DNA from 2 places in the Delftia sp. WSY_12 genome. Region 1 is predicted to be linked to the other one. Evidence: predicted binding sites of a transcription regulator. Region 1 holds the regulator's gene; the other holds the start of a gene.
What was found. The regulator FNR, encoded in region 1, switches genes on or off when oxygen is low (the NO sensors DNR and NnrR bind a similar motif). The targets are predictions, from matches to a motif close to TTGATNNNNATCAA.

Region 1 (5,744 bases):
TGGCATAGCCGGCCAGCCGCCCGCCATGGAACAGCGCCGTGCGCAGCCACAGCCGGCTTTGCAGTCCATGGACGGCGACCACCTGCCCACCACCCTGTACCGTGCCCTGCCCCGCCCCGCCCGTGACCACGCCGCAGGGCGCGGCGCACATGGCAAGGCAATGGGGCCCGCCGACGAGCCCCATGATCAAAGCGGTCCAGAGCAGCGACAACAGCATGGGGCCTAGATGATCCTCGAAAACCGCGCCCGGTTCTTGTCGGCCTGCAGATATCGGTCAAACAGCATGGCCACGCCACGCACGAAGTACCAGCCCATGGGCGTGACCTGGAATCCCTCGTCGCTGATCTGCACCAGCCCCTTGGCCTGCAGGTCCTGAAGCGCCGCCAGCTCGGGGGCGAAATACTCGCGAAAGCCCAGCAGCCAGGCCTGCTCCATGGGCTCGAACAGCACGGCGCCCTGGCACATGATGGCCATGATGACGGCGCGCCGCACCAGATCATCGCGCGACAGTGCCAGGCCGCGCACCACGGGCAGGTGGCCGGCGTCGATGGCGTCGTAGTACTCCTCCAGCGTCTTGGCGTTCTGGCTGTAGCTGGCCCCCACCTTGCCGATGGCCGACACGCCCAGCGCAATCAGGTCGCAGTCGGGCTGGGTGCTGTAGCCCTGGAAGTTGCGATGCAGCCGGCCCTGGCGCTTGGCCACGGCCAGCGCGTCCTCGGGCAAGGCGAAGTGGTCCATGCCCACGTAGACATAGCCGCCGTCCATGAAGGCCGCGATGGAGCGCGAGAGCATGGCCAGCTTGTCGGCGCCCTGGGGCAGGTCCTCGGCCGCGATGCGCCGCTGCGGCTTGAAGCGCTCGGGCAGGTGGGCATAGGCATAGAGCGCGATGCGGTCGGGCCGCAGCGCATTGACCTGGGCCAGCGTGCGCTCGAAGGACTCGGGCGTCTGCTTGGGCAGGCCGTAGATCAGGTCCACGTTGATGGAGGCAAAGCCCAGCTGCCGTGCGGCTGCCACCAGCGCGAACACCTGCTCGGCCGGCTGCACGCGGTGCACGGCGATCTGCACCTGTTCGTCGAAGTCCTGCACGCCGAAGCTCAGGCGGTTGAAGCCCAGCTCCTTGAGCACGGCCAGGCGTTCGACGCTGACGGTGCGCGGATCGACCTCGATGGAGTATTCGCCGCCCGGCTCCAGCTTGAAATGCTCGCGCAGCAGGGCCATCAGCGTGCGCAGCTCATCGTCCGAGAAGAAGGTGGGCGTGCCGCCGCCCAGGTGCAACTGGCTGACGGCCTGGCCCTTGCCGCAATGGGCCGTGTGCAAGGCCATCTCGCGCGCCAGGTAGTCCAGGTAGACGGCCGCGCGATCGTGGTGGCGCGTCACGATCTTGTTGCAGGCGCAGTAGTAGCACAGCGACTCGCAGAACGGCACATGCACATACAGCGACAAAGGCATGGCCCGCGCTGCGGTACTCGATTTGCGGTGCTCAAGTGCCAGGATATAGTCTTCAGCACCGAAAGCCTCCACGAAACGATCGGCCGTGGGGAACGAGGTGTATCGGGGCCCCGGTACGTCGAAGCGACGCAGCAGCTCTGGGGTGACAGCGGTCATGGGTTTTTTCCTCTAATGTCGTCCACTGTGCCGCAGCCCATTGGCCGCGTCCTTGACTCATATCAAGAGTTGTTCGCGGCAGTGCTGCGACAATTTGATCCAACTCATCGCCATCCACGAGGTCACCGCCGGCGCACTGCTGCGCCGCTGATGTTTACTCCATGAACCTTCAGACCATCAAAGCATCCTGTTCCAATTGCAACCTGCGCGAGCTGTGCATGCCCATGGGCCTGGATGCCGAGCAGATGCAGCGCATCGACGACATCGTGGCCACGCGCCGCAAGGTCAAGCGCGGCGGCCTGCTGTTTCGCAACGGTGAGTCCTTCACCTCGCTGTACGCCATCCGCACGGGCTTCTTCAAGACCTGCGTGGCCACCGAGGACGGGCGCGACCAGGTCACGGGCTTTCAGATGGCCGGCGAGATCATCGGCCTGGATGGCATCGTCAACGACCACCACACCTGCGATGCGGTCGCGCTGGAAGACGCCGAGGTCTGCGTCATGCCCTTCGACAAGCTGGAGGACCTGTCGCGCGAGGTCACGGCCCTGCAAAACCATGTGCACAAGGTCATGAGCCGCGAGATCGTGCGCGAGCATGGCGTGATGCTGCTGCTGGGCAGCATGCGTGCCGAGGAGCGCCTGGCCGCCTTCGTGCTCAACCTGGTGCAGCGCCTGCACGCCCGGGGCTTTTCCAAGTCGGAACTGGTGCTGCGCATGACGCGCGAGGAAATCGGCAGCTACCTGGGCCTGAAGCTGGAGACGGTGAGCCGCACCTTCTCGAAGTTTGCCGAGGAAAACATCATCGAGGTGCGCCAGCGCCATCTGCGCATCCTGGACACGGACGCGCTCAAGCGCATCGTCAACAGCCAGCAGTGCCAGTGAGGCCGCAAGACCCCGCCCCCCGGCAATGAACAAGGCCCGCGATCGCGGGCCTTGTTCATTGCCATTGCAGTGCACGCAGGTTCAATCGCGCCCCAGGCCCTGCATGGCCAGATTTGGGTCCGGCTCGGAGACCACGCCGTCGTTGAGATCGTGCGTGGAGCGTCCCAGCATGGTGGTCATGAGGCTGGACAGCATGGTCACACCCCAGAAGGCGAAGAAGGCCAGCGTGTAGATTCCCTGCCGCGACCAGCCCAGGTCGCCGAGCCAGTGCAGCTCCAGCGGGTCCACGAAGGCGAATACCAGCATCTCCATCACGGCGGCGGCCAGAAAGGCCGGCCAGGCAATCCACATCCAGCGTTGGGCCAACATCAGCGATCTCCTTGAGCTGTCGAGGGGTGGCTTTCATTGTGCGCGCCGCCCTCGCACCGTGCCAAGCCCTGCGCACCCTGCACTGCCTGTAGGAAACCCTTGGCCCTCGCGCATGCTGGAGATGCCATCCACCATGCAAAAAAGGCCGCGACTGCGGCCTTGTGCACGGCATTTTCCTGCGTTCAGCGGTCCGTGGGATGGTCCTGCGCGGGCGTGGCCGCGTGGTTGCGGCCGGTGACCGCGGGCGCCAGGCTCTTGGGCACTTCACGCACGCCATCGGCACGCTCGTTGATGGTGATGCCATTGCGGTAATAGTCAGGATCGATCACGGGATCGGCGCCATTGATCGCAATGACGGCCGTGACCACGCCAGCCACCACGACGGCGGCCGGGCCGGCCACCACGAGCCAGACATGGGCGAACTTCCACCAGGGCTTGCCGGCGTCCGGATGCGAAGGGGCCGTGGCGGGCGCGGAGACTGCGGGACTGGAAGACATGGATAACCTCTTTCTTTCAAACAGCCGGCGCAGCCTGGGCGGCACCGGCCAGACATATCACCGGGGCACCAGGAAGACGGCCTTTTCGGACGCGCGTCCCGCGCCTGAATGCACGGCATCGATATCGAAGAATACTGTGTGCGAGCCCGGCTCGGCGGAACCGTAGGGAATCTGCAGCCGCGCCGCAATGCCGCGCGTCTCGGCCGGGCCGACCTCGACCTCCTGCTCGGACGCCAGCCCCAGCCCGTCGAGGCCATGGGCGCTGATGCGGTAGCGCTGGGCCTGCTCGGTGGCATTCATGATCTGCAGGCGGTAGACATTTTCCAGCTTGCCGCCCGCGACGATGCGCGACAGCGATGCCCGGTCGCGTATCACGTCGACCTTGACCGACTGGCGCAGCGCCAGGCTCACGATCATGGCCATGCTCAGGCCGATCAGCACGGCCGAGTAGACCAGCACGCGCGGACGGAAGATGCGGCGCAGCACCTGGGCCCGCCGCCACAGGCCGGCCATGGCGTTCTGCGTGGTCAGCCGGATGAGGCCGCGCGGATACTCCATCTTGTCCATGATGGAATTGCAGGCGTCTATGCACAGACCGCAGCCTATGCATTCGTACTGCAGGCCGTTGCGGATGTCGATGCCCACGGGGCAGACCTGCACGCACATCTTGCAGTCGATGCAGTCGCCCAGGCCCTGGGCCTTGTAGTCCACCTTCTTGGTGCGCGGCGCGCGCGGCTCGCCCCGGCCCGTGTCGTAGCTGACGATCATGGTGTCGCGGTCGAACATGGCGCTCTGAAAGCGCGCATAGGGGCACATGTACTTGCAGACCTGCTCGCGCATGTAGCCGGCGTTGCCATAGGTGGCGAAGCCGTAGAACAGCACCCAGAAAACCTGCCAGCTGCCCTGCAGCGCCAGCAGCTCGCCGCCCAGCTCGCGGATGGGCACGAAATAGCCCACGAAGGTGAAGCCGGTCCACAGGGCAATGGCAATCCACAGCAACTGCTTGAGCGACTTCTTCCAGAGCTTTTCAAAGGTCCAGCCGTTCTTGTCCAGGCGCATGCGCGCGCTGCGGTCGCCCTCGACCTTGCGCTCCACCCACATGAAGATTTCGGTGTAGACCGTCTGCGGGCAGGAAAAGCCGCACCACAGGCGACCGGCCACGGCCGTGAACAGGAACAGCGCCAGCGCCGAGATGATCAGCAGGCCCGCCAGGTAGATGAAATCCTGCGGGTACAGCACCAGCCCGAACAGGTAAAAGCGCCGCGCACCCAGGTCGAACAGCACCATCTGGCGCTGCCCCCATTCCAGCCAGGGCAGGCCATAGAAAACCAGTTGGGTGAGAAACACCAGAGCCCATCGCCAGCGTGCGAAGACACCGCTGATGGAGCGCGGGTAGACCTTCTTCTCGGACTCGAACATCGACACCAGCTGGCCCGGGTCCGGGTCGGCAGGCGTGATCGGAATGACTTTGCGGGGAGGCTTCCCGGCATCATCCCCGTTCTCGGGCTTCATGGTGGGTTCCTTGGTTTTTTGGAATATCTGAAAACTCAAAAGGCAAAAAGGCGGCGCCGCAGCGCCGCCCCCTGTCCTTATTGACGGACTGCGCCGTCTTTGTGCGACATGCCCCAGACATAGGAGGCAAGCACCGCGATCTGCGCCTCGGTCAGCTTGTCCTTCTGGGCAGGCATCTCGTTGTGCTTGCCGTTGTTGATCATGGCCGTGATGGCGGCCTCGCCCCAGCCGTGCAGCCAGATGTCATCGGTCAGGTTGGGCGCGCCCAGGGCCTGGTTGCCCTTGCCGTCCATGCCATGGCAGGCGGCGCAGGCCGTGAACTTGGACTTGCCCAGCGAAGCCTTGAGCGAGTCGTGCGGGCTGCCCGACAGGCTCAGCACATAGTGCGAGAGGTTGCGCACATCGTCGGGCGTGCCGACGGCAGCGGCCATGGGCGGCATGATGCCGATGCGGCCCGCCGTGATGGTTTCCCTGATCTTGTCGGGCGTGCCGCCATGCAGCCAGTCGCCATCGGTCAGGTTGGGGAAGCTCTTGCCGCCGCGTGCATCCGAGCCGTGGCACTGCGCGCAGTTGTTCATGAACAGGCGCTCGCCGATGGCCATGGCCTGGGGGTCCTTGGCCATGTCTTCGGTGCTCATGCTCGTGAACTTGGCGTACAGCGGCTCCAGGTCCGCGCGGGCCTTGGCCATCTCGTTTTCATAGGCACCCAGCTGCGTCCAGCCCAGCTTGCCCGCGAACGAGCCCAGGCCCGGATAGGCCGCCAGGTAGGCGAAGCCGAACACCGAGGTGATGATGAACAGCCACATCCACCACTTGGGCATGGGGTTGTTCAGCTCGCGCAGGTCCTCGTCCCAGACGTGGCCCGTGGTGTTGTCGGCCG
Region 2 (5,744 bases), on a different contig from region 1:
CGATGCGGCGGGCGGCGCCCAGGCCCTGGCCAAGGCCACGGATGCGGCCATTGCGCAGATCGATGCGTGGCTGGGGCAGCAGGGGCACTGAGCGGCTGCTGGATTTCCAGCCCATCCATTCTCTTGAGAACGGCTGGTGGGTGCATTGCATCCGCTGGCCGTTTTTTGTTTTCGGCAACTGGCTCTGCACGCAAGTGGACTTTTTCTGCCCCTGCCGGATGGTTGCTTTTCGAGGCCGGGTCTCGGCCCGGCAGCCGACTGCCCTTTTCTTGATTCGCCAAGAAAGGTCAGATCACGAAGCAAGCCTGTCCTTCGGCAGGCTTGCAATCCCGCAACCGCCACGGCGCAGGTGCGGACATACGGGGAAAAGGCCGGGTACTCAGGGCAGGGGCGGGCCGCGCCTGACCCAGCGCTTCCCGCGCGTCCGTCAGGGGCTGTAGTCCCGATCCCACCGTCTCGGCTGCCCCTGGGACGACCGTCAACACTAGGTCCAGACTACGGCGCGCGGCGCGCAGGTTTTTTACAGTGAAACCGTCGCTGATGCAGATCGCGGCTTTGAAAAAACAAGGCCTGATTGCACGGCACGACTTCAACATCACTGAAAGGAACAAGCCATGAATGAAGACCGCATCAAGGGCAACTGGAAGCAATTCACCGGCAAGATCCGTGAGCAATGGGGCAAGCTCACCGATGACGATCTGGACGTGATCGCCGGCAAGCGCGAGCAATTCCTGGGCAAGCTGCAGGAGCGCCAGGGCCTGGCCCGCGACGCTGCCGAAAAGCAGCTGACCGACTGGCAAAAGCGCAACCCCGACTTCCGCTTCGAAGACTGACGAGGGTGGACTGCGGATGGGCTGGTCGCCCTGGCCGGCGCCCCCATCCGCTCCTCGACAGCCGGCATGCCCCCAGGGCATGCACCCAAGGCCCGCCGCCGCAGGCACCAAGGGCCACCTCAGTACAAATACAAGGAGTTCCATCATGCAAACACCGCAACGCTTTCGCCACATGCTGTCCGCCGTCGCCCTGGGTCTGATGGCCTCCGGCGCCATGGCCATGACCAATGCCGAGCACACGGCCGCCAAGAACCAGATCGAGGCCGACTACAAGGCTGCCAAGGAACAGTGCAAGCCGCTCAAGGACAACGCCAAGGACGTCTGCGAGAAGCAGGCCAAGGGCCAGGAAAACGTCGCCAAGGCTGAACTGGAATCGCGCCGCAATCCTTCGCCCAAGAACAGCGAAAAGGCACTCAAGGCCAAGGCTGATGCGGACTACGACATCGCCAAGGAAAAGTGCGATGACCTCAAGGGCGACGCCAAGGATGTCTGCGTGAAGGATGCCAAGGCTGCTCATGTGCGTGCCGTCGAAGCCGCCAAGGTTAACAAGGCCCAGGCCGAACCTGCCGCCAACTCTGCCGCCAAGGCCGCCAACGTGGCCGAGACCCGCAAGGACGCTGCCGAGGAAACCCGCGAAGCCGACTACAAGGCTGCCAAGGCCCGTTGCGACACCATGAGCGGTGACGCCAAGGATGCCTGCGTGGCGGATGCCAAGCGTAAATATGGACAGTAAGCTCCCCCTGAGCGGCTGACGCCGCTTCCCCCTCTCTACCCGCTTCGCGGGGGAGGGGGACGACGCCCTCGCCGCGAGGCGGCTCTTGCTTGGCGTCCCTGATGTTGGGGCGCGCCAGTTTTATCCGCCTTGACCAAGCCCCGCTCGCGGGGCTTTGCTGTTTTCGGGTTGGCTGATGTGGGTCAAATGGGTTGGGCGGTGCTGTTCCTAAGCTGCAGTCTTTCATGATGAAGGCAGGAGAAGCATATGGCCGTGCTGGAATGGAGCGGAGCGCTGGCATTGGAATTGCCGGCCATGGACGAGGTGCACCAGGAGTTCGTGCTGTTGCTGGCCGAGGTGGAGGCGGCCGATGATGCGCAGCTGTGCGTGCGCTGGGATGAGCTGATCGCGCATACGCAAGTGCACTTCGACCAGGAAGACCGCTGGATGCAGTCCACGCGGTTCACCAGCACCAACTGCCACAGCCTGCAGCACAAGGTAGTGCTGCAGGTGATGCGCGAGGGGGCGGCCAAGGCGGCAGCGGGGGATCTGGCCGTGATCCGCAGCATGGCGGGCGAGCTGGCGGCTTGGTTCGTGCACCATGCGCAGACCATGGATGCGGCGCTGGCCCTGCATCTGCGCAGCGCGGGCTTCGATCCCGCCACGGGCTCGCTGGCCCACCCCGAGGCCTTGCCCGAGCAGCCCATCACGGGCTGCGGCGGTGCCTGCGACGGCAGCGCCGACCGCGCGCGGGCCGTGCCGGCCTGATCCGGCGGGCCTTCAATCGGCCAGCCAGCCCGCTCAGGGCACGATCGCGGGCGAGGCCAGGATGGGGAAGATCTTCACCAGCCCGCCCGCCATCACCTCTACGGCCAGGGCCGCGAGGATCAGGCCCATGAGCCGCGTCATCACGTTGATGCCGGTCTTGCCCAGCACGCGCGCAATCGGGTCGGCCAGCGAAAAGCAGACCATCACCACCAGCGCCACCACCACGCCATAGCCCACCAGCGCCAGGTGCTGCCAGATGGTGCGTGCCTGGTCGGCATAGATCACCACGGTGGACATGGAGGCCGGCCCTGTCAGCAGCGGAATCGTCAGCGGCACCACGGCAATGCTGTTGCCCATGGCGGCCTTTTCCGCGCCTGCCGCCAGCGTGGGCGCGTTGGGCCGTTCCTCGGCCGGGCGGGCGTTGAGCATGTTCATCGCGCTGATCAGCAGCAGCAGGCCTCCGCCCACCTGGAAGCTCTGCAGCGAGATGTTGAAGAAGTCCAGCACCTGCAGCCCGATGATGGCGCAGGCCGCAATCACGCAGAACGAGGCCAGCGCCGCCGTGCGAATGGTCTGCTGGCGCTGCTGGGCGCTGAATCCCTCGGTGTAGTGGATGAAGAAGGGGACGATGGCCAGCGGGTTGATGATGGCCACCAAAGTGATCAGCGGTTTGAGGTCCATGGTTGCCTTGGAGCTAGAGGTTGCCGCCCGAGATATCGACCAGGCTGCCCGTGGTGTAGTGCGAGCCGTCGGACATCAGCCAGAGGATGGCGTCGGCCACTTCCTCGGCCCTGCCGCCGCGCTGCATGGGCACGTTGGGCGCCAGGCGCTCGACGCGGTCGGGCTGTCCGCCGCTGGCGTGGATGTCGGTCTCTATCAAGCCGGGCCGCACGGCGTTCACGCGTATGCCCTGGGCGGCGACTTCCTTGGCCAGGCCCAGCGTCATCACGTCCAACGCGCCCTTGGCGGCCGCATAGTCCACGTACTGGCCCGGTGCGCCCAGCCGCGAAGCGATGCTGGAGACGTTCACGATGGCGCCTCCCCTTCCGCCATGGCGGGTGCTCATGCGCCGCACGGCCTCGCGCGCGCAGATGAAGCTGCCGATGGTATTGACGCGGAACATGCGCTCCAGCCGCTGCACGCTCATCTCGGCCACGGTCTGCGCGCGGTCCACCACACCGGCGTTGTTGACCAGGGCATCCAGCCGGCCGAACTGCGCATCCACCGCACCGAACAGGGCCAGCACCTCGGCTTCGTCGCCCACATCGGCCTGCACGGCCAGCGCGCGGGTGCCGGCCAGTTGCACGTCGGCCACCACGGCCTCGGCCGCATCGCGCTGGTGCTGGTAGCTGATCACCACGTCCCAGCCCCGGTGCGCTGCCATGCGTGCCGTTGCGGCGCCTATGCCGCGGCTGCCGCCGGTGATGAGCACGACTTTTCGTTCCATCGAATGTCTCCTGTGAAAGAATTGCCGCACGGGCCGGCCCGCCGCCATTACAGCATTGCGGGGCGCGTCCGCCCACCGGGAAATCACAACAGGTTCTCAGACAGAAAGGAACGCGGACATGGGCAGTTTTGTGCAGTTGACTTCATTGGATGGCACGTCTTCGCCGGCCTGGGTGGCCCGCCCCGACGTGCCCGCGCGCGGTGCCATCGTCGTGCTGCAGGAGATCTTCGGCGTCAACGCCCATATCCGCGCCGTGACCGACCGGCTTGCGGCGCGGGGCTATGTGGCCGTGGCGCCGTCACTGTTCACGCGTGTGGAGCCGGGTGTGGACCTGGGCTACGGCGACGCCGACCGTGCCAAGGGCATGGCGCTGAAATCCGCCGCCGAGGCGCTGCCCCAGCCCGGCGTGCTGCCCGAGATCGAGGCCGCCATCGCCCATGCCGCCACGCTGGTGCCCGGCGGCAAGGTGGGCATCGTGGGCTTTTGCTGGGGCGGCCTGTGGGCCTGGCGCGCGGCCTGCAACCTGCCCAGCCTGTCGGCTGCGGCCTGCTACTACGGCGGCGGCATGACCACGCCGCTGGAGATGGGCCGCGAGCCGCTGTGCCCCGTCATCGCCCACTTCGGCCGGCGCGATGCGCACATTCCCGTGGACGCCGTGCAGGCCTTCGCCCAGGCGCAAAAGCATGTGCAGGTGCACCTGTACGACGCCGACCACGGCTTCAACTGCGACCAGCGCAGCGCCTACGACGAGGCCAGCGCCCTGCAGGCGCGCGATCGCACGCTGGCCTTCTTCGACCAGCACCTGGCCTGATCTGCCGTGCCGGGCGTGGCCCGGCATGGAAAATCCAGGCATCGGGATTTCCGGGAGTGCTGCTTGAAACCCGGTGCCTGATGCAATAGGCTTTCCAGAAGTCTCAACAGGAAAGGATGTCCATGCGACCGTCCGTGGTACTCGACATGAATCGCAGCGCAGTGCGTGAAATGGCCAGCCGTTTCCGCACTGCGAACCCGCGCGTCTTCGGCTCCGTGCTGCATGGCACCGACCGGGACGGCAGCGACCTCGACCTGCTGGTCGATGCATTGCCGGGCGCGACGCTGTTCGACCTGGGCGGCCTGCAGGACGAGCTGGAATCGCTGCTCGGCCTTCGCGTTGATCTGCTGACGCCCGGAGACCTGCCGCTGAAGTTCCGTGCCCAGGTGCTTGCGGAGGCGCAGCCGATATGAACGGGCATCGCCTTCCCGATTACCTCGATCACATACAGCAGGCCGCAACGGATGCCTGTAGCTTCGTGGAGGGCTTGGCCAAGGAGGATTTCCTGGAGGACAAGCGCACCCAGCAGGCCGTCATCATGAGCCTCGTCATCATCGGCGAGGCTGTCACGAAGGTCATGGATGGCTATGCCGAGTTCGCCCAGACACACGGGCAAGTGCCATGGCGCAACATGCGCGGCATGCGCAACCGCATCGCCCATGGCTATTTCGACATCAACCTCGATCTGGTGTGGGACACCGTGCAGACGGCCTTGCCTGAATTGCTCAGGCAATGGCCATCCATTCGCCGGGATGCGGACGGCGCCAGGCCGGGCTGACCGGTGCTGCGCGAGTGTCCGCAACTGGCCTGATCAACCCCCGGGGTCCGGATCACAGGCCGGCCCCGGCGTCGCCTTGCGCGCCTGCACGGTCTGCAGCGTGCCCCGCAGCGCGCGCTGCTGCGCGGTCAGGAAGCTCATCAGCCCGCCCAGGTCGCTCAGTTGTTGGTCGGGGCCGGCCATGCAGCACAGGTCGATCACCAGGCCCATCTGGTGCATGCAGTCCTTGAGGCGATAGACCTCGTATTCGGAAATGGGGTAGTACAGGCTGGTCTCTTCCCTCGGCACTTGCGGGGAGGAGAAGAAAGGCAGGGAGGCGTGTGCTCCGCTGGGCGCATCGATGTCAGGCATGGCGGCTCCTTTGGCATGAACTGGCACCCCCTAGCGGAGGTCCC

Region 2: ACF8LI_RS17935 (hemerythrin domain-containing protein) is a predicted target of FNR. The motif match lies at 1,739-1,752, and genes of this name have one in related genera.

What each region holds. Positions count from the first base shown of each region.
Region 1 covers NZ_JBICKW010000009.1:235,595-241,338, forward strand. The annotation lists gene ACF8LI_RS05320 (sulfite exporter TauE/SafE family protein) at 1-217, opposite strand, end outside; gene hemN (oxygen-independent coproporphyrinogen III oxidase) at 223-1,605, opposite strand; gene fnr (fumarate/nitrate reduction transcriptional regulator Fnr) at 1,767-2,486, shown strand; gene ACF8LI_RS05335 (hypothetical protein) at 2,568-2,855, opposite strand; gene ACF8LI_RS05340 (FixH family protein) at 3,038-3,352, opposite strand; gene ccoG (cytochrome c oxidase accessory protein CcoG) at 3,410-4,864, opposite strand; gene ccoP (cytochrome-c oxidase, cbb3-type subunit III) at 4,942-5,744, opposite strand, start outside.
Region 2 covers NZ_JBICKW010000029.1:16,323-22,066, reverse strand. The annotation lists gene ACF8LI_RS17950 (ABC-type transport auxiliary lipoprotein family protein) at 1-91, shown strand, start outside; gene ACF8LI_RS17945 (CsbD family protein) at 615-833, shown strand; gene ACF8LI_RS17940 (hypothetical protein) at 979-1,566, shown strand; gene ACF8LI_RS17935 (hemerythrin domain-containing protein) at 1,813-2,313, shown strand; gene ACF8LI_RS17930 (MarC family protein) at 2,347-2,994, opposite strand; gene ACF8LI_RS17925 (SDR family oxidoreductase) at 3,008-3,760, opposite strand; gene ACF8LI_RS17920 (dienelactone hydrolase family protein) at 3,879-4,571, shown strand; gene ACF8LI_RS17915 (nucleotidyltransferase family protein) at 4,694-4,984, shown strand; gene ACF8LI_RS17910 (DUF86 domain-containing protein) at 4,981-5,349, shown strand; gene ACF8LI_RS17905 (hypothetical protein) at 5,383-5,700, opposite strand.